3 regions of the Paenibacillus hexagrammi genome follow, and region 2 is predicted to be linked to each of the others. Evidence: predicted binding sites of a transcription regulator. Region 2 holds the regulator's gene; each other region holds the start of a gene.

Evidence for each region. The regulator Rex, encoded in region 2, represses fermentation and respiration genes when NADH is low (regulators of the CRP and FNR family bind a similar motif). The targets are predictions, from matches to a motif close to TTGTGAAATATTTCACAA.
Region 1: adhE (bifunctional acetaldehyde-CoA/alcohol dehydrogenase) is a predicted target of Rex. The motif match lies at 2,752-2,769, and genes of this name have one in related genera.
Region 3: L0M14_RS00685 (hemerythrin domain-containing protein) is a predicted target of Rex. The motif match lies at 1,795-1,812, and genes of this name have one in related genera.

Annotation. Positions count from the first base shown of each region.
Region 1 is NZ_CP090978.1:139,777-146,486, reverse strand. It holds gene adhE (bifunctional acetaldehyde-CoA/alcohol dehydrogenase) at 16-2,625, opposite strand; gene L0M14_RS00660 (cbb3-type cytochrome c oxidase subunit I) at 2,832-4,490, opposite strand; gene L0M14_RS00655 (cytochrome c oxidase subunit II) at 4,527-4,997, opposite strand; gene L0M14_RS00650 (cytochrome c oxidase subunit 2A) at 5,039-5,194, opposite strand; gene mobA (molybdenum cofactor guanylyltransferase) at 5,312-5,908, opposite strand; partial or broken gene L0M14_RS00640 (DoxX family membrane protein) at 6,203-6,710, opposite strand, start outside.
Region 2 is NZ_CP090978.1:3,223,834-3,230,543, reverse strand. It holds gene panC (pantoate--beta-alanine ligase) at 1-681, shown strand, start outside; gene panD (aspartate 1-decarboxylase) at 687-1,070, shown strand; gene L0M14_RS14465 (tetratricopeptide repeat protein) at 1,163-1,771, shown strand; gene dinG (ATP-dependent DNA helicase DinG) at 1,853-4,717, shown strand; gene L0M14_RS14455 (redox-sensing transcriptional repressor Rex) at 4,714-5,334, shown strand; gene L0M14_RS14450 (inorganic phosphate transporter) at 5,445-6,443, opposite strand; gene L0M14_RS14445 (DUF47 domain-containing protein) at 6,466-6,710, opposite strand, start outside.
Region 3 is NZ_CP090978.1:148,517-155,226, forward strand. It holds partial or broken gene pflB (formate C-acetyltransferase) at 1-233, shown strand, start outside; gene pflA (pyruvate formate-lyase-activating protein) at 337-1,083, shown strand; gene L0M14_RS00680 (hypothetical protein) at 1,516-1,746, opposite strand; gene L0M14_RS00685 (hemerythrin domain-containing protein) at 1,972-2,514, shown strand; gene hpf (ribosome hibernation-promoting factor, HPF/YfiA family) at 2,526-3,062, shown strand; gene nirB (nitrite reductase large subunit NirB) at 3,234-5,675, shown strand; gene L0M14_RS00700 (nitrite reductase (NAD(P)H) small subunit) at 5,688-6,053, shown strand; gene L0M14_RS00705 (hypothetical protein) at 6,365-6,710, shown strand, end outside.

The sequences.
Region 1 (6,710 bases), 3.1 Mb from region 2:
CCTCCTGAATGTAACTTACTCAAACTTACCGTAAAAAGCGTTCCGGTAGATGTCCGCCAGCTCTGTAACAAGCGGCATGCGCGGATTCGCGGTTGTACATTGGTCCTCGAAAGCCCGGTCCGCCAGATATTCGACGCGTGTTTCGAACTGTTCGGCTTGAAAGCCTAGATCTTGGAACTTCTCCGGAATACCGAGTGTCCGGTTCAGCTTGCGAATCGCTTCGATTAAGCTGTTCACGCCTTCTTCGGTTGTTCTAGCAGGCAGCCCCAGCATGCGGGCAATCTCAGCATAGCGCTGATCAGCCACAAAATGATCGTATTTCGGGAACGAAGTGAACTTCGTTGGCTTCTGCGCATTGTAGCGGATGACATGCGGCATGAGAATCGCATTCGTACGGCCGTGCGCCGTATGATATTCGCCGCCCCATTTGTGCGCCAAGCTGTGGTTAATGCCCAGGAAGGCGTTGGCGAAAGCCATACCGGCAATGGTCGAAGCGTTATGCATCTTCTCTCTAGCAATCGGGTCAGCGGTCGCGAACGACTTCTCAAGATTCTGGAACACCAGCTGGATGGCCTTCATCGCCAAGCCGTCGGAATAATCATTCGCCATTACCGAGACATAAGCCTCAATCGCATGTGTGAGAACGTCCATACCGGTATCGGCTACGGCCGTTTTTGGCAGGCTGTATACATAATCCGGATCAATGATCGCTACGGCCGGTGTCAGCTCGTAATCGGCAAGCGGATACTTGGTATTGCCTTTTTGTTTGTCAGTGATGACGGCGAATGAAGTCACTTCCGAGCCTGTGCCTGATGTCGTCGGAATCGCGACGAACTTGGCTTTGCGTCCCAGACGCGGATATTTGTACACCCGTTTGCGGATGTCCATAAATTTTTGCTTCAGCGCATCGAAGCTCGTATCCGGATACTCATAGAACAGCCACATCGCTTTAGCTGCGTCCATAGGGGATCCGCCGCCCAGGGCAATGATGCAGTCCGGTTGGAAGCCTGCCATTTGTGCACGGCCGCGTTCCACCGTGTCCACCGAAGGATCGGGCTCCACATCGGAGAACACTTCAATATACACCGGAAGCTTCCGCTTGCGCAGGTAGTACTCCACTCGCTCTACATAGCCGAGCTTCACCATCATCGGATCGGTGACAATCATGACGCGCGTAATGTCGGGCATTTTCTCCAGGTACTGCGTAGCGCCCTTTTCGAAATAGATTTTTGGCGGTATTTTAAACCACTGCATATTCACGGTCCGGTAAGCCACCCGCTTCACGTTAATCAGGTTGACCGCACTTACGTTCGAAGTCGTGGAGTTATGTCCATAGGAGCCGCAGCCCAGCGTCAGAGACGGCAGGTTTGTATTGTAGATATCCCCAATCGCCCCGTGTGTAGAAGGGGAATTGACGATAATGCGTCCGGTTTGCAGCTTGTTGGAAAAAGCTCGAATGACCTCTTCATTCTGGGAATGAACGACGGAGGAATGCCCCATGCCGCCGAATTTGACCACTTCGACCGCTCGATCGATGCCCTGCTCCGCATTTTTCACTTTGTAGCAGGCCAGTACAGGGCTTAATTTTTCGGCAGATAAAGGAAACGCCTCGCCTACACCGCCTAGCTCTGCTACAAGAATCTTCGTTCCAGCTGGAACCGTAATGCCAGCCATTTCAGCAATCTTGACAGCGGATTGACCGACAATGACGGCGTTCACCGCGCATTTGTCAGAGTTAATGACGAGCTTGGAGACAGCCGCTGTCTCTTCCTTGTTCAAGAAGTAGCAGCCTTGGTCCGCCATAAGCTTGCGTGTATCTGCAAACACTGCCTCTTCGATAATGACAGCCTGCTCGGAGGCGCAGATCATGCCGTTGTCAAAGGTTTTGGACAAGATCAAGTCGTTCACGGCCTGCTGCAGGTTGGCTGATCTTTCAATGAAGCAAGGCACGTTACCGGGGCCTACGCCCAATGCCGGCTTGCCTGTGCTATAGGCCGCCTTCACCATGGAGGAGCCCCCTGTCGCGAGCACCAGCGCCACATCCGGGTGGTTCATCAGGAGCTGCGTGGCTTCTACAGATGGATGCACGACCCACTGAATGCAGTGCTCAGGCGCCCCGGCTTTCACGGCCGCTTCAAGCAGTGTTGCCGCTGCTGCCGCGCTGGATTGCTGGGCGGATGGATGGAAGGCGAAGATGATCGGGTTGCGCGTTTTCGTTGCGATCAGTGACTTGAACATGGTTGTGGAAGTAGGGTTGGTTACCGGTGTAACCCCTGCGATAATCCCAACTGGCTCGGCAACCATTTGGTAATTTTCATAATGATTTTCTTCGATAACCCCAACGGTTTTATTGTTTTTGATACTGTGATAGATGTACTCGGTTGCGAACAGATTCTTCGTGATTTTATCCTCGTACACGCCGCGTCCGGTTTCTTCTACAGCCAGCTTAGCAAGAGACATGTGCCGATCCACGCCGGCCAGCGCCATCTGCTGCACAATATAGTCAACCTTCTCCTGATCCAATTTCAGAAATTGCTGCTGAGCCTGCCTAGCCCGTGCCACCAACTGATTGACCTCTTCTTGAGCCGTCAATTGTTCGTTTACTTTCGCTTCCTTCATCGCCATTGATCATCCACTCCTTCATAGGGTTCCGTGCTGTCTTTGTCTGCGAGTTCATGCTTTTAGCTTAAGCCGATTCCAGCTTTCCAACTATGAGAAAAATCACAGCCCACTCCTATTTTATTGACCATATTGTGAATGTTTTCACAATCATTATGGAAGAGAAGGCGACAGCTCCAAATCTTGAATTCTGCCGCCTTTTTATTCACTTTTTACCACGTGATAAAGCCCTTCGAACCTGGTGTCGTGCTGGTGATCATATCCATCAGCGGAATCGTATACGCCACTAGAATGAGCAATACAGACAAACTGATCCATAGGCGCCAATGGTCCAAATAAGCTGGCGTTGCTTCCGCCGATTCCATCGCCTCACCGAGCGGATATTCCTCCACGCCTTTCGGGGCGCGAAGCAGCGCGAACACGTTGTATACCATGAGCAGTACGCCGATGAAGAGAACCGTGCCTCCAATTGCCATGAACACATAATACGGCATCCAGGCAGCCGCATCGGCATTGCCTTCGTACGTCGTAAATGCCGTTCTTCGCGGAGCTCCGAAAAGACCTACCAGATGCATCGCACCGGACATAAAGAACATGCCGACACACCAAATGATCGTTTGAATGATACCCAGTTTATTCATCCGTGGGGTCAAAACGCGTCCTGTTACTACTGGCAGCAGCCAATAGGTGATACCAAAGAACGTAAGCGCCACACTGGTTGCCACCGTTAAGTGAAAGTGACCGGTTACCCAAAGCGTATTGTGCACAACAGCGTTCATTTGGTTACTAGCATTGATAAGTCCCCCGGCCCCTGCCGGAATAAAGATCAGCATCCCCATGAAAGGAGCGAAGAAGCGCACGTCCTTCCAAGGCATGACTTTTACCCAGCCGAACAAGCCTTTGGCTCCTTTGGCACGGCCGTTCAATTCGAAGGTTGCGAACAGGGAGAACGCCGTCATGAGAGATGGAATCACAACCATGAACGTCAACACGACCTGCAAGTACTTCCAAAACGAGCTGATGCCTGGCTCCATCAATTGATGATGGAAGCCTACCGGAATCGAGAACAGCAGCAGCAGAATGAAGGAAAGTCTAGCCAGCGCGTCGCTGTAGATTTTGCCTCCGATGATCTTTGGAATAATGACATACCAGCAGATATACGCAGGCATGAGCCAAAAATAAACAAGCGGATGTCCGAAATACCAGAACAGCGTGCGGCTCAGCATTACATTGATGGTTTCCACCCAGCCGAAAGACCAAGGAATCAATTGAATGAGTACCTCAGCAGCTACACCGATGGTGGCGATTTGCCACATCAAAAAAGTAACAACAGACATAAAAGCGAATAAAGGAGTCAGCTTGCCCTGATGCGTTTGCTTCCAATATTTATACTGCCAGAAGATACCCCAGCCGCTAATCCAGCTTCCGACCACCAACAAGGCTAATCCGATGTAAAAGTAGGGCGAAGCCTTCAGAGGAGCGTAGAAGGTATACAGTACGCTGGCTTTTCCTGTTAGAACCATGATGACACCTAGCACAGTTCCTGCCGTCATGAAAGCAAACCCGAGCCAACTCATCCGATGGACAATCGGCAGCAGCTTGCCGCCCAGTGTATAAGAAACACCGGAATAGAGGAAGCCTATAATAAAATATGTGGTAAAGACGATCGCCATCAGTATGCCATGTGCTGTCAGCAGCTCGTAATATCCGATCCCGTAAGGAAGCTTGACGGTTCCGCTCTTGACCATAGTCTGCAGCAGACCGGCGATGCCACCAATCAGCAGCGCGATAAATGCGACAAGGATATGGGCAACGACCAGCTTGCCGTCCTTCAGATCGAATCGATGATGGTTTGTTCGGTTTAAATCCAAATTCACTGTGACCCCCTGCCTTTCTTCGAATATACGTTATCTCACCGTAATCGTCGTTTTCATGTATTCGTGAGCTCCGCCGCAATATTCATTGCAGAGAATTAAGTACTCACCTGGCTTTGTAAATGTATGAGTGACATGGCTAACCTCACCGGGGACAATCATCATGTTCACATTCGTTCCGGGAATCGCGAACCCGTGCACAACATCCTGACTTGTGACCGTAAAATTCACCGTAGCTCCGAGAGGGATTTCCATCTTGTCGGGAGCATAGCCGAACGTGAACGCCGTCATGACGGCTTCATATTCATTGTCACCAATTTGATGGAGTCCCGGGTTATCAAAAGGCGCCGTCTCCTGTACCTTGGCCGGATCCAGTTGGTGATGGTGCTCACTAGGCGGTTTGACACCCATCGCAAACGCGGATACGCCAAGTATGGCTAAAAAGACAAATAACATCGTAATGCCGATCGTAAGCCAAATTTTTTCAAGTTTATGAATATGCATAGAACCCCCACCTTCTTTCAAGCTGATCTTTGCTTATTGCCTTATTGCCTGGATAGAAACAGGATAAACACGGCTCCCCAACTCCCCACTAAAAATAGCCCCAACAGCAGCACCGCTGCAAACGTACCGCTGAGTACCGGCTCTTTGTCCCCGTTTTCCCGATCTGTCCCTTGTGATACTCTTCTCTGGCTGTTCATACCGGTCACCTCCTGCAAATCTGATCCATTATTTGAGACCATTGTACGGCATCATCTGCTCCGTCCACTGTGATCTTCCTCACAGCTTCACACTCAAATCCTGAACAACTCGTTACATTACACAGCCTTCAGCTTCATAGCTTCGTAATCTGCCAAGGTCTTGATGCTGGACACAAAGCTGAGATCCACACCATTTTCATATAAAAATTGATCCCCCAGCTCACACCAAAACATGTGCCTCAGCAGCACAGAAAGCTTGCTTTCGCCCTGGCGCAGAAGCGGCTCGATCGCGGCAGCGCATGCACGATCATAGATGCCATGCAGCGGATATAGCTCCCCTGCCACAAGGGGAACCGCTGCCTCAAATCCATCCAGCTTCCTGTTTAGCAAGAGCTCGGCCGCTTTGCTGGAGATGAACGGCATGTCGCAGCCAACCGCCCACACGGAGGAATACTTGGCCAAAGACAATGCGGCATGCAAGCCGCCAAGCGGTCCGTGACCTTCGAAAAAATCGGAAATAATCCGGACGGATCGGTCTACGATAGGCAAATAAGGCCTTGGATCGTTCGTCACAACAATAAGTTCATCGCATACTTCACTCATCCGCTCCATCTGCCGCACAATCAACGGTCGACCGGCAAATGGAAGCAGCGCCTTCAGTTCTCCATTCATCCGGCGATTCTCTCCACCCGCCAAAATAACTCCTGAAAGCATGGTCATCACTTCTCCTTTTCTGATTCGTATACATCCAATTTAGGACGAATGACGGAGCGTGTAAGTGAAGAATGTCACACGGACTAATGGGGATACTGTGATATAAATCACACCTCCACGTTGCTTGCGAAAGATACATGCTCCGTATACTGGGCTTAGAGATAGACGTTCTATAATTATCAAATCACAGAAGTACAGCAAGCAGCCGAAAGCAAAAACACCTGCTCCCTCTCCTCAGCAATGAGTAGAACGAAGCAGGCGCTCCATGTTTATTTTTCATCCATTGGTTCCTCTTTATCTCAGTCTTGGTTTGGCATGAAATCTTTCAACTGCTTTATCAAACCACTTGTGAAGGTAAGGCAAAATCAAGTGGTCCACGCCAAATTTACCGGCATTCGCGCCTGCCGCAATGATGAAAAAATCCGAGGAACGTTAACCATGGGTTCGTGCTAACCGTACCGGCAAACATGTACATGAAGTTCATCAACAAGCCGAAGAAGATCGCTGTTGTCGTTAATGCGCCAAGGATCAGACCAAGACCGACAAGCAGCTCGCCCCATGGGACCATAACATTGAAGACACCGACGTGAGGCAGCGCGAAATTTTTCAGGAAAGCTACATAGTTGCCGTACACCATGTCTGTCGTTCCAGTCTCCAGCACCGGCTTGGTGATAGCGCCCTTCAGGAATCCTGTTGCATCAAAGGCCTTCTCTCCGGTAATCTTGTGCCAGCCCGCCACCATCCACTCCCAGCCAACATACAGCCGGACCATCGTCAAAATAATTGCTGCGTAATTGTTTTC
Region 2 (6,710 bases):
GGACCTAATGAGGATTTTGACCGGTATCCGCGCAATGAGAAGCGCGACCTTGAGCTCGCTGAAGCCGCGGGTGCGGATTTTGTTTTTATGCCGGACGTCAAGGAGATGTATCCGAGCGAAGTTCGCACGACTGTTTCTGTGACCAAGCTAACGGACCGTCTGTGTGGAGCCTCAAGGCCCGGGCACTTTGACGGGGTGGCGACAGTCGTCAGTAAACTGTTTCATATTGTGCAGCCGGATAAGGCCTTCTTTGGGCTCAAGGATGCTCAGCAAGTGGCGGTCATCACGCAGATGGTGCAGGATTTAAATATTCCTGTGGAGATCGTACCGTGCCCGACCCTTCGGGAAAGCGACGGGCTTGCGATGAGCTCTAGGAACGTGTATCTTCAGGAGGAAGAACGCAGGCAGGCATTGGTCTTGTCACAGGCATTAAACAAAGCCAAGGAGGCCGTATTGGACCGTTCCATCGTTACCTCTGAAGCGTTAACGGCGTTAATCCGCAATCATATTCAGACAGCCCCACTTGCCGTGATCGATTATGTTGAAGTTCTGCAATTCCCATCGCTTCAGCCTTTTGAGTCCACCCACTCTATGGTTAACGATTCACTAATTGCGGCAGTCGCCGTTAAATTCGGCAAAACCAGACTCATTGATAATCTTATACTCTCTGTAAGGAAGTGATTGATATGTTTCGCACTATGATGAAGGGTAAGATCCATCGCGCAACGGTAACGGAAGCGAATTTGAACTACGTAGGCAGTATTACGATTGATGAGGATTTGATTGATCAAGTAGACATGCTGCCCAATGAGAAAGTACAAATCGTTAACAATAACAATGGTGCCCGTCTAGAGACTTATATTATTCCAGGCCCGCGCGGTTCAGGTGTGATTTGCTTGAATGGAGCGGCAGCTAGACTGTGTCAAACCGGTGATACGATTATTATCGTTTCCTATGCCATGATGACAGATGAAGAAGCAAAGAAACACCACCCTAAGATTGCCATTATGGGAGAGAACAATAAAATCGTTCAACTGCTCAAAGAAGAAGAGCATGCTACCATCCTCTAAGCCTAGAGGATTTTTCCCTTTTTCCTCATGCATGAAATCGCTGCTACTGACAAAGAATGAGGTTAAGCTTTGAGGCAAAGGTGGGATGGCAAATGTTTAAGCATTTATTTTCCACGATGAATGAGGTACTGGAAGAAATCGAAAAAGAATATCCGGAAGCTGCAGAAGGTAAGAGAGCAGAGCTGGACGAGCAGCTACAGGTTTTAAAGACGATGAGCGATGAGTTTATTGAGTCATGGCTGCTTTTCGAGGAAAAGCTGGGAAAGTTTTATGGAGGCGCGCCGATCAGTACGCAGACCCTGCACCAGGAACTCATGGACTTGGAGGCCTCCGATGTATCGGGAAAGAAGACAGAAGAATTTTTGCGGGGACAAGGGTATTATAAGCTGGCCATGTATGACCAGGCGATCCAGGAGTTTGAGGTTCTAATGGCTCGCAAGCCTGATTTTCTGCTCGCCCGAGTTTATTTGGCTATGGGATACTTGCGCAAAGGTGATTTCAAAGAAGCACATCGGCACTTTCAATTCCTTCTTCCGCTTACATCCGATACCAAGGTGAAGGCGATTTCGTATAACGCAATGGGCTGCATTCAAGCGCAGAATCAAAATATGGAAAAGGCTTTCGAATATTTTGAAAAGGCGCTGCACACGGACCCTTCTCTCATTGAGCCCCTCCATCATCCTGATGAATTTCATGGATAGGAAGCAAGTGGGTATTCCCTTTTCCTGAATAGATTTGGTATGCTAGAGAGAGTGCAGGACGAAGGGATTGAAGGTTACGCCATGAAATTTGCAGTATTGGATTTTGAAACGACTGGTAGCCAATCGACGGATGAGATTATTCAGGTTGGGCTCGTCATTATAGATCAATTTCAAATCGTTGACAGGTATACTTCCTTGGTAAATCCAGGGATCGGTATACCTTCTTCGATTACAACGTTAACGGGAATCACCGATGATATGGTGAAGGATGCTCCGGCTCTTGAGCAGGTCATGACCGATATGTTTCCTTTGCTGTTTGACTGTGTGCTAGTCGGTCATCATGTGCAGTTTGATTTATCCTTCTTGCAGAGAGGTTTGACAACAACCGGTTTTCCTCCCTTTTCGGGGCGTGTCCTGGATACGATGGATTTTCTTCGCATGCTTTTTCCCTCGATATCCAGTCTACAGCTCAGTATGGTGGCCGGTTTATTCGGGTTGGACCATGAGAGACCGCATCAAGCGGACAGCGACGCTGAGGTTACTGCGCTTATTTGGATCATTTGTCTAGAGAGGCTGCTAGGTTTGCCGCTGCTTACCGTGCAGCGTTTAAGTCAAATTTTTGAGAGCGGAGCCAGCGATTCAGGTTGGTTCCTAGATGAAATCTGCGCTTTTAAAGAATCTGAGACCAGTGTCGATATGAACACCCATCGCTATTTCCGTCAGTTCACGATGAATGTGAATGACTGGGGAGAGGACGACGACGAAGAGGAAGATCGAAGTGTAGCAAAGCTGGGTGCGACGTTTACTGACTTTCAACTGCAAATCAAGAACGCCTTGCGGCAAAAGTTTGAAAGGTTTGAGGATCGTAAATCGCAGGACATCATGATTGAGGAAGTGGAGCATTCTTTTGAAGCGGACCAGCATCTGATGATCGAAGCGGGGACGGGGACCGGGAAGTCGCTCGGATATTTGATCCCTGCCCTTTACTATGGCCTGAAGCATGATAAAAAGGTGATTGTCAGCACCCACACCATCAATTTGCAGGAACAGCTCAGAGAACGGGATCTGCCGCTTCTGAATGATATTGTCCCTGTTCCGTTTCGAGCAGCCGTGTTGAAAGGGCGTAGTCATTATCTTTGTTTGAGAAAATTTGAGAATAAGCTCATAGCTCGTGATTATGAATATGCCAAGGACGATTCCATCACAGCTGCGCAAATGCTCGTATGGTTGAGTGAGACTAAATATGGCGACGAGGAAGAGCTTCATTTTGGCAATAAAGGTGCACAGTTCTGGTATAGTGTTGCCAGTGACACGGATTCTTGTCTGAACCGAATGTGTCCTTGGTTTAAGAAATGCTTTTATCATAGAGCCAGACATGAAGCCAATCAAGCCGATGTCGTGATTACGAATCATTCCATGCTATTCACGGATATGAAAGCGGAGAATCGTCTGCTTCCAAGCTATAAGCATCTCGTTATTGATGAGGCCCATCACTTTGAGGAAGTGGCGAGTAAGCATCTTGGCATCGAGCTGCACTCTTCGGCTTTGTATCATTCCCTGCAGTGGTTGTACAAAGATAATCGCAGCGGCCAGCTGCCGATGCTTCGATTCCGCCTGCAGAAAGCTTCCGACGAGCATGAGAAGGCGTCTGCTTGGTGCGATACGATTGATACCTTGTATCCCAAGCTTGTGCAAATCAAGGAGGATTGGGATCGGCTGAGTGAACAACTGTACGAGCACTTGGTCAGGAGGAGTGATCCCTCTCAGTCGGAGAACTCGCAGTACGTGCTGCGAATGAAGCCGGACTCGCTTCCTAGTCACTGGAACGAGCTTCAAATGCTTGAAGACAACATTCATCTGAGTATGAACGATATACTTCGGACTTTAGATCGAACCCTTGCAGATATGAAAGAGATGCAGGAAGTGCTTGAAGTTCAGAGTTTAGTAACGGATCTCGGCGGTACCTTGAAGGAACTTTATGAGCATAGGGACGCTCTGCGTTTTTTCATGAAGATGGAGGACGAGAGCTACGTGTATTGGATGGAAGCGGGGACATATGCCAAGAGCAAATCGCTGCAGCTGATTAGTGTCCCGACCGATGTTAGCCATTTGCTGCAGGAGCATTTCTTTGAGAATAAAGACAGTATCATTCTTACATCTGCCACCTTGTCAGTAAATAAATCGTTTCAATATGCCGCAGACCAGCTAGGTCTCCAGATCCCCGAGGGCGGGAACGAGGGCAAACTGAAAACGGTCCAGCTGCCTTCTCCGTTTAATTATAGAGAGCAAGCGTTGGTTTGTATTCCCAGAGACTTTCCGACGATTAAGGGACCATCAGGCGACGCTGTATTCACGCAAGCGTTGATTGATTCCCTGTGCCAGGTTGCCCTGGTCACCAAGGGCCGTATGCTGGTGCTTTTTACTTCAAATAGGATGCTTAAACAGATTCACGCAGGCATGAAGGAACGCTTGAAGCCGCATGGCATTACCGTACTTGGTCAAGGAGTTGACAGCGGCAACCGCAGTAAGCTGACCCGAATGTTTCAAGAAGACCCTTCTTGCGTGCTGCTGGGCACTAGCTCATTCTGGGAAGGCGTCGATATACCGGGAGATGCGTTAAGCTGCTTAGCAATCATTCGTCTGCCGTTTCAGCCGCCCAATCATCCGCTGGTTGAAGCGAAAAGTGAGAATTTGAAAAAACGGAATGAAAATCCTTTTATGAAATTATCCGTCCCGCAAGCCGTGATTCGCTTCAAGCAAGGTTTTGGCAGGTTGGTTAGACGTGCAACGGACAAGGGAATTGTTATTATTTATGATACCCGCGTTATCGATACTTATTATGGGAAGTATTTCCTATATTCACTGCCGGGGCCTAAGATCGAACATATGACAACGGAACAGATGCTTCCAAGAATTAAGGAATGGATGGGGGAGGAGCAGCGATGAAGTCGCAAAAAATTTCCGAGGCTGTCGTTCGTCGTCTGCCGATTTATTTACGATTTCTTAATGAACTCGCGATGAAAAATATTATGACCGTTTCCTCGCAGGATTTGGGACACAAATTGGATCTCAATCCAGCTCAAATTCGTAAGGATTTGGCGTATTTCGGGGAATTCGGCAAAAAGGGCATCGGCTATGATGTTGCTTATTTGATCGAAAAAATCCGCCAGATTCTAAAGTTGGATCGCCAGCTTCAGGTTGCTCTTGTCGGAGCTGGCAATTTAGGTCGAGCCCTTTGCAATTATAATACGTATCTCAGAAACGATATGAAGATTGTAGCTGTTTTTGACGCGATGCCGCAGAAGACCGGTGAAACCATTAATAATCTTACGGTGCAGCCCATGAGTGAAATGAAAGAAACGTTGGCCCGATTAGGGGTTAGAATTGGCATTATCACGGTACCGGCTGCAGAAGCGCAAAATGTAGCGAATCAATTCGTAGAGGCTGGCATTGAAGCGATCTTAAATTTTGCCCCTGTTATTATTAAAGTTCCTGGTGAGGTTCGCGTGCACCATGCGGATTTTACAACAGAGCTGCAGAGCTTGGCCTACTACCTGGATTAATTACCGAGCAATCGGAATCTTAGGCTCATAAAACATGAAGACCTCCATCGATGCCTTTTCAGGCGACGAAGGAGGTCTTTTTTCAGATGTTAGGAAAGTTATTCCTTATGTTAAAACAATTTGAAGAGTAAAAAGTAGATGATGTACGATAACGCGATACTAATCGGAATCGTAATAACCCAAGTAATTACCATACGACCGACAGTTGCCCACTGGACTTCATGGAACCTCATCACACTTCCTGTTCCGATAATTGCGGAAGAAATGACGTGGGTTGTGGACAAAGGCATACCTAAGTGCGTGGATACCTGAATGACAATCGACGAAGTCAGGTCGGAAGCGAAGCCGTTGATTGGCTCGATTTTAATGATTTTACGACTGATTGTTTTAATGATTCGCCATCCACCGATGGAAGTTCCAAGACCCATGGCGATTGCAGCAGCAAGTTTTACCCACAGGGGTACATCCAATGTGCTTTGGAAATTTCCAGCTACGAGAGCGAAAACGATAATACCCATTGCTTTTTGCGCATCGTTACCACCATGGGAGTAAGAAAGAAGTGCAGCCGTGATAACTTGTAATGTACGAAAAGTCCTGTTGTATTTTGATCTCGATTTATTGCCTGTCCATAAAACCAGATATTTCAAGAAAAACATGACTAGCAAGCCGACGCCGAATGCTACGATAGGTGACAGCACCAAAATGATGATAATTTCGGTGAAACCGCTCCAATTCACGGAATGATAGCCGGCACCAGCGATGACCGCACCTGCTAGTGCGCCAATTAAAGTATGGGACGAAGAAGATGGAATGCCGAAGTACCAGGTTAATAGGTTCCAAATAATCGCAGCCAACAGGGCGGCGATGACAATCTCGATGCCATGATCAATCGTGGCGGGGTTGGCAATTTTACCCCCTACCGTCTTGGCAACCTCCGAGGAGACAACCGCACCTAGAAAGTTCAGAGAGGCTGCCATGATGACAGCGACTCTGGGGCTGAGAGCCCGAGTCGAGATAGATGTAGCGATCGCGTTTGCCGTATCATGAAAGCCATTGATAAAATCAAATAGCAGTGCGAGCGCCACAATGATGATGAGATAGGTTATCATGTTATCCTCCTAGCGCCGATCCTCAAGAATAACGAAGAACGACACTTTCCAGAATGTTGGCGACATCTTCACAGGCATCTGTAGTTTCTTCCAAACGTTCATAAACTTCCTTCAGCTTGAAGTCTTCATAGATATCTTTTTTAGCTAAGAAAATTTGACGGATGCCTTCTCTCATGAGACGATCCCCGTCATTTTCCAAGCTGTTGATGGCAACCGTATGCTCCGAAATCTGCATATATTTTTTCCTTGCCAAAAGCTTAAATGCAT
Region 3 (6,710 bases), 3.1 Mb from region 2:
AGGAAGCGCGTATCACCAATCTCGTGGCCATGCTGGACAGCTATATGGCTAATCAAGGCCATCACCTTAATATCAACGTGTTTGATCGGGCTCAACTGCTGGATGCGATGGAGCATCCGGAGCAGTACCCGCAGCTTACCATTCGCGTCTCGGGCTATGCTGTTAACTTTATCAAGCTGACTCGCGAACAGCAGCTGGATGTCATTCACCGTACGTTCCACGGAACGATGTAAGTTAGAAAGCTTCTATATAGATAGAATCAACATTCAACGTGATATCAAAGTGGCAGCACTCAGATAAGTCACTCGGATATCACGTTAGAGAGGGGGCAGACCGATGAAAGGACGCATACATTCCTTCGACACCTTTGGCACCGTTGACGGTCCGGGCATCCGTTTTGTCCTCTTCATGCAAGGGTGCATGCTGCAGTGCAAGTATTGCCATAATCCCGATTCCTGGGAGATGAATGCAGGCAGACAAATGGATGTAGAGGAAATACTGAGTGAAATCGAGCCGTTTCTTGAATATTACCGCCGTTCGGGCGGGGGCATTACGGTAACGGGAGGGGAGCCTACACTGCAGGCTCCGTTCCTGGCCCGCCTGTTTGCCGAGTGCAAACGGCGTTGGGGGCTGCACACGGTGCTGGACTCCAATGGCTTCTGCGAGCCAAGCCATGCGCGTGAGCTGCTGGAGGTCACCGATCTGGTGCTGCTCGACTTGAAGCAGCTGAATCCGCAGCGGCATATTGAGCTTACCGCGCAGCCGAACGACCGGATCAAGCGCTTCGCGGAGCATCTGAGCGAGATCGGCAAGCCTGTGTGGATCCGGCATGTGCTTGTGCCGGGCTGGACGGACAGCTATCAGGATTTATCCGAGCTGGGGAAATTCATTGGCTCACTTAGCAATATAGAGAAGTTGGAGCTGCTGCCTTATCACCGCATGGGCGTCTACAAGTGGCAGCAGATGGGCAAGGAGTATCCGCTGGATCAATGCCCGGAGCCGACGGAACGGGACGTGGCCAGAGCGCGGATGATCATTGATCAGGGCATACAGGCAGCGCAGAATGAGCATGAAACAGTGTGAAATGGTGTAAAACGGTATATCGTTGAGAAACGCTGTTAGATGTCATTGAAAGACCGTGAAAACCCGTAAAATTCCGTGAAATTTTATAACACCCTGAAGCGCCCTGCTAAAATGGTAAGAACCTCAAAGCTAAATAATTTGAAATTCATACCGCCCGGTCGCTACTTGGGCGGATACTTGTCTTTCTATTGAAGGCTTTTGTCCTGTCAGGGGGTTAATGTACGCTCGCTTTTATCCAGTTGAAGAGAAGGGGGACGAACACCCGAGACAACAAACCGTCTGGCGTGAGGGGTTATGCCAGCAATCGGGAAGTCCTAATCCACTCGGCAGGGGGTACGAATGAACACGCTGCCAACATGCAGCTTTGTGCGAACAACAAATAGTGCCGGCGCAATCACCGGCACTACTCATAAACAGCTAGACAGGAACGTGTCACAGCAGGTATTCCTCCTGAAGTCCAATGCGGTGCAAATATTCAATGTGCTCCGCTTTCGAATGTTCTTCTCCTACAGGCTCCTGCTTCTCAGCCGTGGCATCCTCATTAAGAATCGTCAACCCGCCTGCGCGTTCCGCGAATACCTGCCCATATTCACAGCAATATTCATCACGTAGTAAATCCTCCAGATTCTTGGTTGCAATCTTAGCCGGGATCGTCATAATCATCTCTCCTCTCCTTCTTGATTTCATCATACTCTTTTCCTACGGTTCTTCATGTGATAAATTTCACAATACTGACATTTAAAGATTGAGGGTTGTTTGGACGCATACAACTCAAAAATGGCGCAGTTGAAAGCAATTGGTGTGATGTATCGCACAGCGGCATTCCTTTTACAGAGCTATACTGAAGACATCAAGCTTGAAGAGTGAAGAACTTGGGAGGGAAGCGACATGGAAGTACATGCTGAAAGCTACTGCATGGGCCTCGCATCATCCAACCCGGATGTGCTATCTTTAGCAACCGATCGCCTGAAGGAAGAGCACCAGCAATTGCGCCAGCAATTGAGATTATTGGAAGCCAGCGCCAAGGAAGTGATGATGCTTGATGACGGAGTGAAAGGACTGCAGCTACTAGGGCAGCTGAGAGGACTGACGGCTCAGTTAATGGACGAACTGGAGCGTCATGCTCAGTGGGAGGACCGGGAGCTATTTCCTTTCCTTATGAATTATTTCCGCCGGGAATCGGCACCGTCTATCCTGCCTTCCTTCTGGGTGCTCGAGAAAGACCATCAGCTAGGCGTTTCGTTCATTCAATCCTTTCATGAGGCCGTTATCGAGCTGTCACCTTTAATTGTAAAAAAACGTCTGGGCGAAGCGGCTTCCCATCTGGTGCAGGCCTGCTTGATCCTGAATGACCATATTACGATGGAAGAACAAATGATTCTTCCTCTAACGGAGCAAGTATTAACGGATCTTGAATTATTTTTCTCATAGGGGATGAGGTTATGCAAGTAATCGTTCATGGAAAACATCTTACCGTCACTTCTGCTCTTCACGAATACGTGGAACGCAAGCTGGGACGTCTCGATACGTGGTTCGAAGATACCTGCGAGCTGCATGTTACGCTTTCTCTTCAAGGCCATAAACAGCTTCACGTCGTGGAGGCGACAGTCGTTGGCAGCGGAGTTGTGCTGCGGGCAGAAGAAAAACGAAGCGATATGTATGCTTCTATCGATGTGGTTGCAGATAAGCTGGAAAGACAGGCGCGCAAGCTGAAGGATAAGATCAAGCACAAACTCCGTCATTCCGGCGTACTAGAAGAAGCGGAGTTCTTCAGCGATGATCAGGAAACGAACGAACCCAAGTTTGAGGTAGCCCGAATCAAAACCATTCCTCACAAGCCGGAGGACATTGAGGAAGCCATTCTTCAAATGAACCTGCTTGATCACAATTTTCATTTGTTTTTCAACAGTGATTCCAATAAGACGGAGCTGGTATACCGCCGCAGCGACGGCACCTACGGCTTAATCACAACAGCGTAGAAACAGCCGATGAACGTACAGACAGTCTTCCCGTGAATGGGCGAGGCTGTCTTTTCTTTTCTTCATATTTGACAACAATCAGTGTGATGTTTCTCACTTCGGTATTCTTCTGCTCGCTATATGATAGGACTATAAGCTCTTTCAGTTCGCTTTACGAGGAGGACAATAAAGATGGGTATGGAGATGACAAATAGAGAAAAGCTGGTGCTGATCGGTAACGGTGTGGCCGGCATGAACACCATTGAACAGATCATGAAGCTGGACCCGGATAAGTATGAAATAACGGTGATCGGCAAGGAGCCGCACCCTAACTATAATCGGATTCAGTTGTCTTACTTATTGGAAGGAAGCAAGACGTTTGATGAAATGATTTTGAACGATTATTCCTGGTATGAGCGTAATGGTGTTACCTTGTGCGCAGGTATTGCAGCTGAGAGGATCGACTTAGCTTCGAAGTTTGTTCACATGAGTGACGGAACTACCGTCAGCTATGATCGATTACTTATCGCAACAGGCTCCAAGCCGTTCATGCTGCCTATACCAGGCATAGATAAAGAAGGTATTGTCGGATTTCGAGATGTGCAGGACTGTGAACGGATGAAGGCAGCGGCAAGCACCTGCAGGAAGGCAGCGGTAATTGGTGGCGGGCTGCTGGGACTCGAGGCGGCAAAGGGACTTCTGAAGCTAGGGATGGAAGTGACGGTCGTGCACCTGTTCTCCGATCTGATGGAGCGGCAGCTGGACACGACGGCTTCCACCATGCTGAGAGCTGAGCTGGAAGGCCAGGGCTTGCGTTTTCTGATGAATAAGAAGACGGTCGAAATTAGCGGCGATGAACGAGTTAAGAGCTTACGTTTTGAAGACGGCACCGAGCTGGAAACGGATTTTCTTGTGATGGCGGCCGGTATTGTGCCCGATACTGCGCTCGCGCGTGAATGCGGCTTGGAGACGGCCAGAGGGATCATCGTGAACGATTACATGCAAACGAGTGATACGCATGTGTATGCGGTAGGCGAGTGCAACCAGCATCGCGGTGTGAGCTATGGTTTGGTTGCGCCGCTGTTCGAGCAGGGCAGCGTACTTGCGAAGCATCTGTGCGGTGTGCCTACGGAGCCGTACCAAGGCTCGGTTGTCTCGACCAAGCTGAAAATATCCGGCGTTGATGTCTTTTCCGCAGGTGAGTTCCAGGATGCGCCCGGTCTTGACGTGATTCGCACACAAGACAATTGGAGCAAAACGTACAAGAAGGTTCTGCTCCGCGACAATCGCATTGTCGGCTGTGTTTTGTTCGGTGACGTTCACGATTCCGCACAGCTGTTTAAATGGGTCAAGGCGGAAGAGGCGATGACCCGCGAGATTCATGAGCAGCTTACAGGTTCCGCACATATTGAGGGAGCCGATCCGCTGGCTTTTGTCACCGCGATGCCTGCTGACGAAATTGTGTGCGGATGTAACGGTGTAACCAAAGGCATGATCGTTCAAGCCATCACTGATCAGGGGCTTAGCACGGTGGACGAAATCAAGGCCTGCACGGGAGCAAGCCGTTCATGCGGAGGCTGTAAGCCGATGGTGGAGCAAATTCTTGCTCTCACGCTTGGGGATCGGTACGAAGGCAGCAAGAACGCAGTAGAGACGCTTTGCGGATGTACGACCCACAGCCGGGAGGATGTCATCGCGGCCATTCGGGATAAGCGGTTGACGCATGTGCGGGAAGTCATGAACGTGCTGGAGTGGCACAATCCGGAGGGTTGTACGAAGTGCCGCCCTGCGATCAATTATTACATCGGCATGGTCTGGCCGGAAGTATTCGAGGATGAGAAGGACTCACGGTTTGTGAACGAGAGGCTGCATGCCAACATCCAGAAGGACGGCACATATTCAGTTGTTCCTCGTATGTACGGCGGTGTTACGACACCTGAACAGCTGCGTAAGATCGCTGATGTCGCCGACAAGTATGAGGTGAAGATGGTCAAGGTGACGGGCGGACAGCGACTAGATCTATTAGGTGTGAAAAAAGAGGATCTCCCCCACGTCTGGGAGGAGCTGGGCATGCCTTCAGGCTATGCTTACGCCAAGGCGATCCGTACGGTGAAAACCTGCGTCGGCTCGACATTTTGCCGATTCGGTACACAAGATTCGATCAGCATGGGAATCCTGCTGGAGAAGAAATTCGAACGTCTCTGGATGCCCGCCAAATTCAAAATGGCGGTGAACGGCTGCCCGCGCAACTGTGCTGAGGCGGAGATCAAGGACTTTGGCATCATCGGCAACGATGGCGGCTGGGAGATCTATGTTGGCGGTAACGGCGGCGTGAAGCTGCGAGCGGCAGACCTGCTGTGCAAAGTGAAGACAGACGAAGAGCTGATCGAGCTGGCGGGCGCGTTTATCCAATTTTACCGGGAAACCGGGAAATACGGCGAGCGCACCTCAGATTGGATTGAGCGGATCGGCTTGCAAGCGATTATCCAGGAAATCGTGGACAATCTCGAGCGCCGGAAAGAGCTTGTTGAACGGATCGAGCAGGCGCTGCAAGGGCTGCATGACCCATGGAAGGAAGTCGTCGAGCAGGAAGGTCTGCAGCATCAGCTATATGAAACACTTCAAGTGAAGTAAGGGGGAAACGGTATGGAGATTGTGAAAATAGAGAATCAGGTGAGCTACCATTCTGTGGGTAATGTGGAGGATTTCCCTCTGCATCTGGGCAAAGTCGTCCACATCGAGGGCGGTCCCGAGATTGCGGTTTTTCGGGTAGCGGAACGTACGCTGTACGCTTTGGAGAATCGGACCGGCCATAAGAAAGGCGGTCCTTTAGCGGAAGGACTCGTCAGCGGCGAGTACGTCTACTGTCCGCTTCGCGATTGCAAAATCAGCCTGCTGACCGGAGAGGTTCAACTGCCGGACACCGGACGAGTGAGCGTGTATCCTTTGCGGCTAGATGGCGATGTTGTGCTGGTGGGGGAGAGGGCAGCTAACGAAGCTTCCGAAGGTTAGGAATAGACAAGGCTAGAAGTACTTCGAAGCCCCGATCTGGAACAGCTGTAGGAGAAAATCTACGGAATCTTAAAATGGACCGAACTATATCGACAAGCTGCTGCCACTTGATAAGTGGCGGCTTTTTTGCGTTTGCGGGAATCGATTTTATTCATGATATAATGGAAATAAATGTATGTAATTGGAAGGGGATGTCGGTGAGGCTTCAGTTGATAAAAACTATAGGGTATTTATTAGTTGTGTTCTTTGCAGCATGTTTTCTGTACAAGGTCACACTGTTTTGGAATCCAATTGGATTACAGAGGCAAACCATGACATTCCTTAGTGCGGTTCAAGAGCAAAATTATGAGAAAGCAGCAGCAATGTTGGGGTGGGAAGGAGAGAAAACAGAAGGGAACCAAGTGAGCGCATGGGCTCGGTTAGCCGGGGAGGTAGGGGTTCGGCTCATTTCCTTCAATAATGTTCATGCGGAGTTTGATGATGGTTGTTATTGTACGGGTCATGCAAATCTGGTTTTCGAGATCGACGGGGAACCCCTGGAGGTCAGAGCTATACTTACTTTCGGAAAATGGGGTAAGCCTAAACAAATTTGTGCGATCACGCCTTCGGATATGCGTAGTAGGTCGATCCCTCAGTTGGCAGCATGGAACTTGTTAG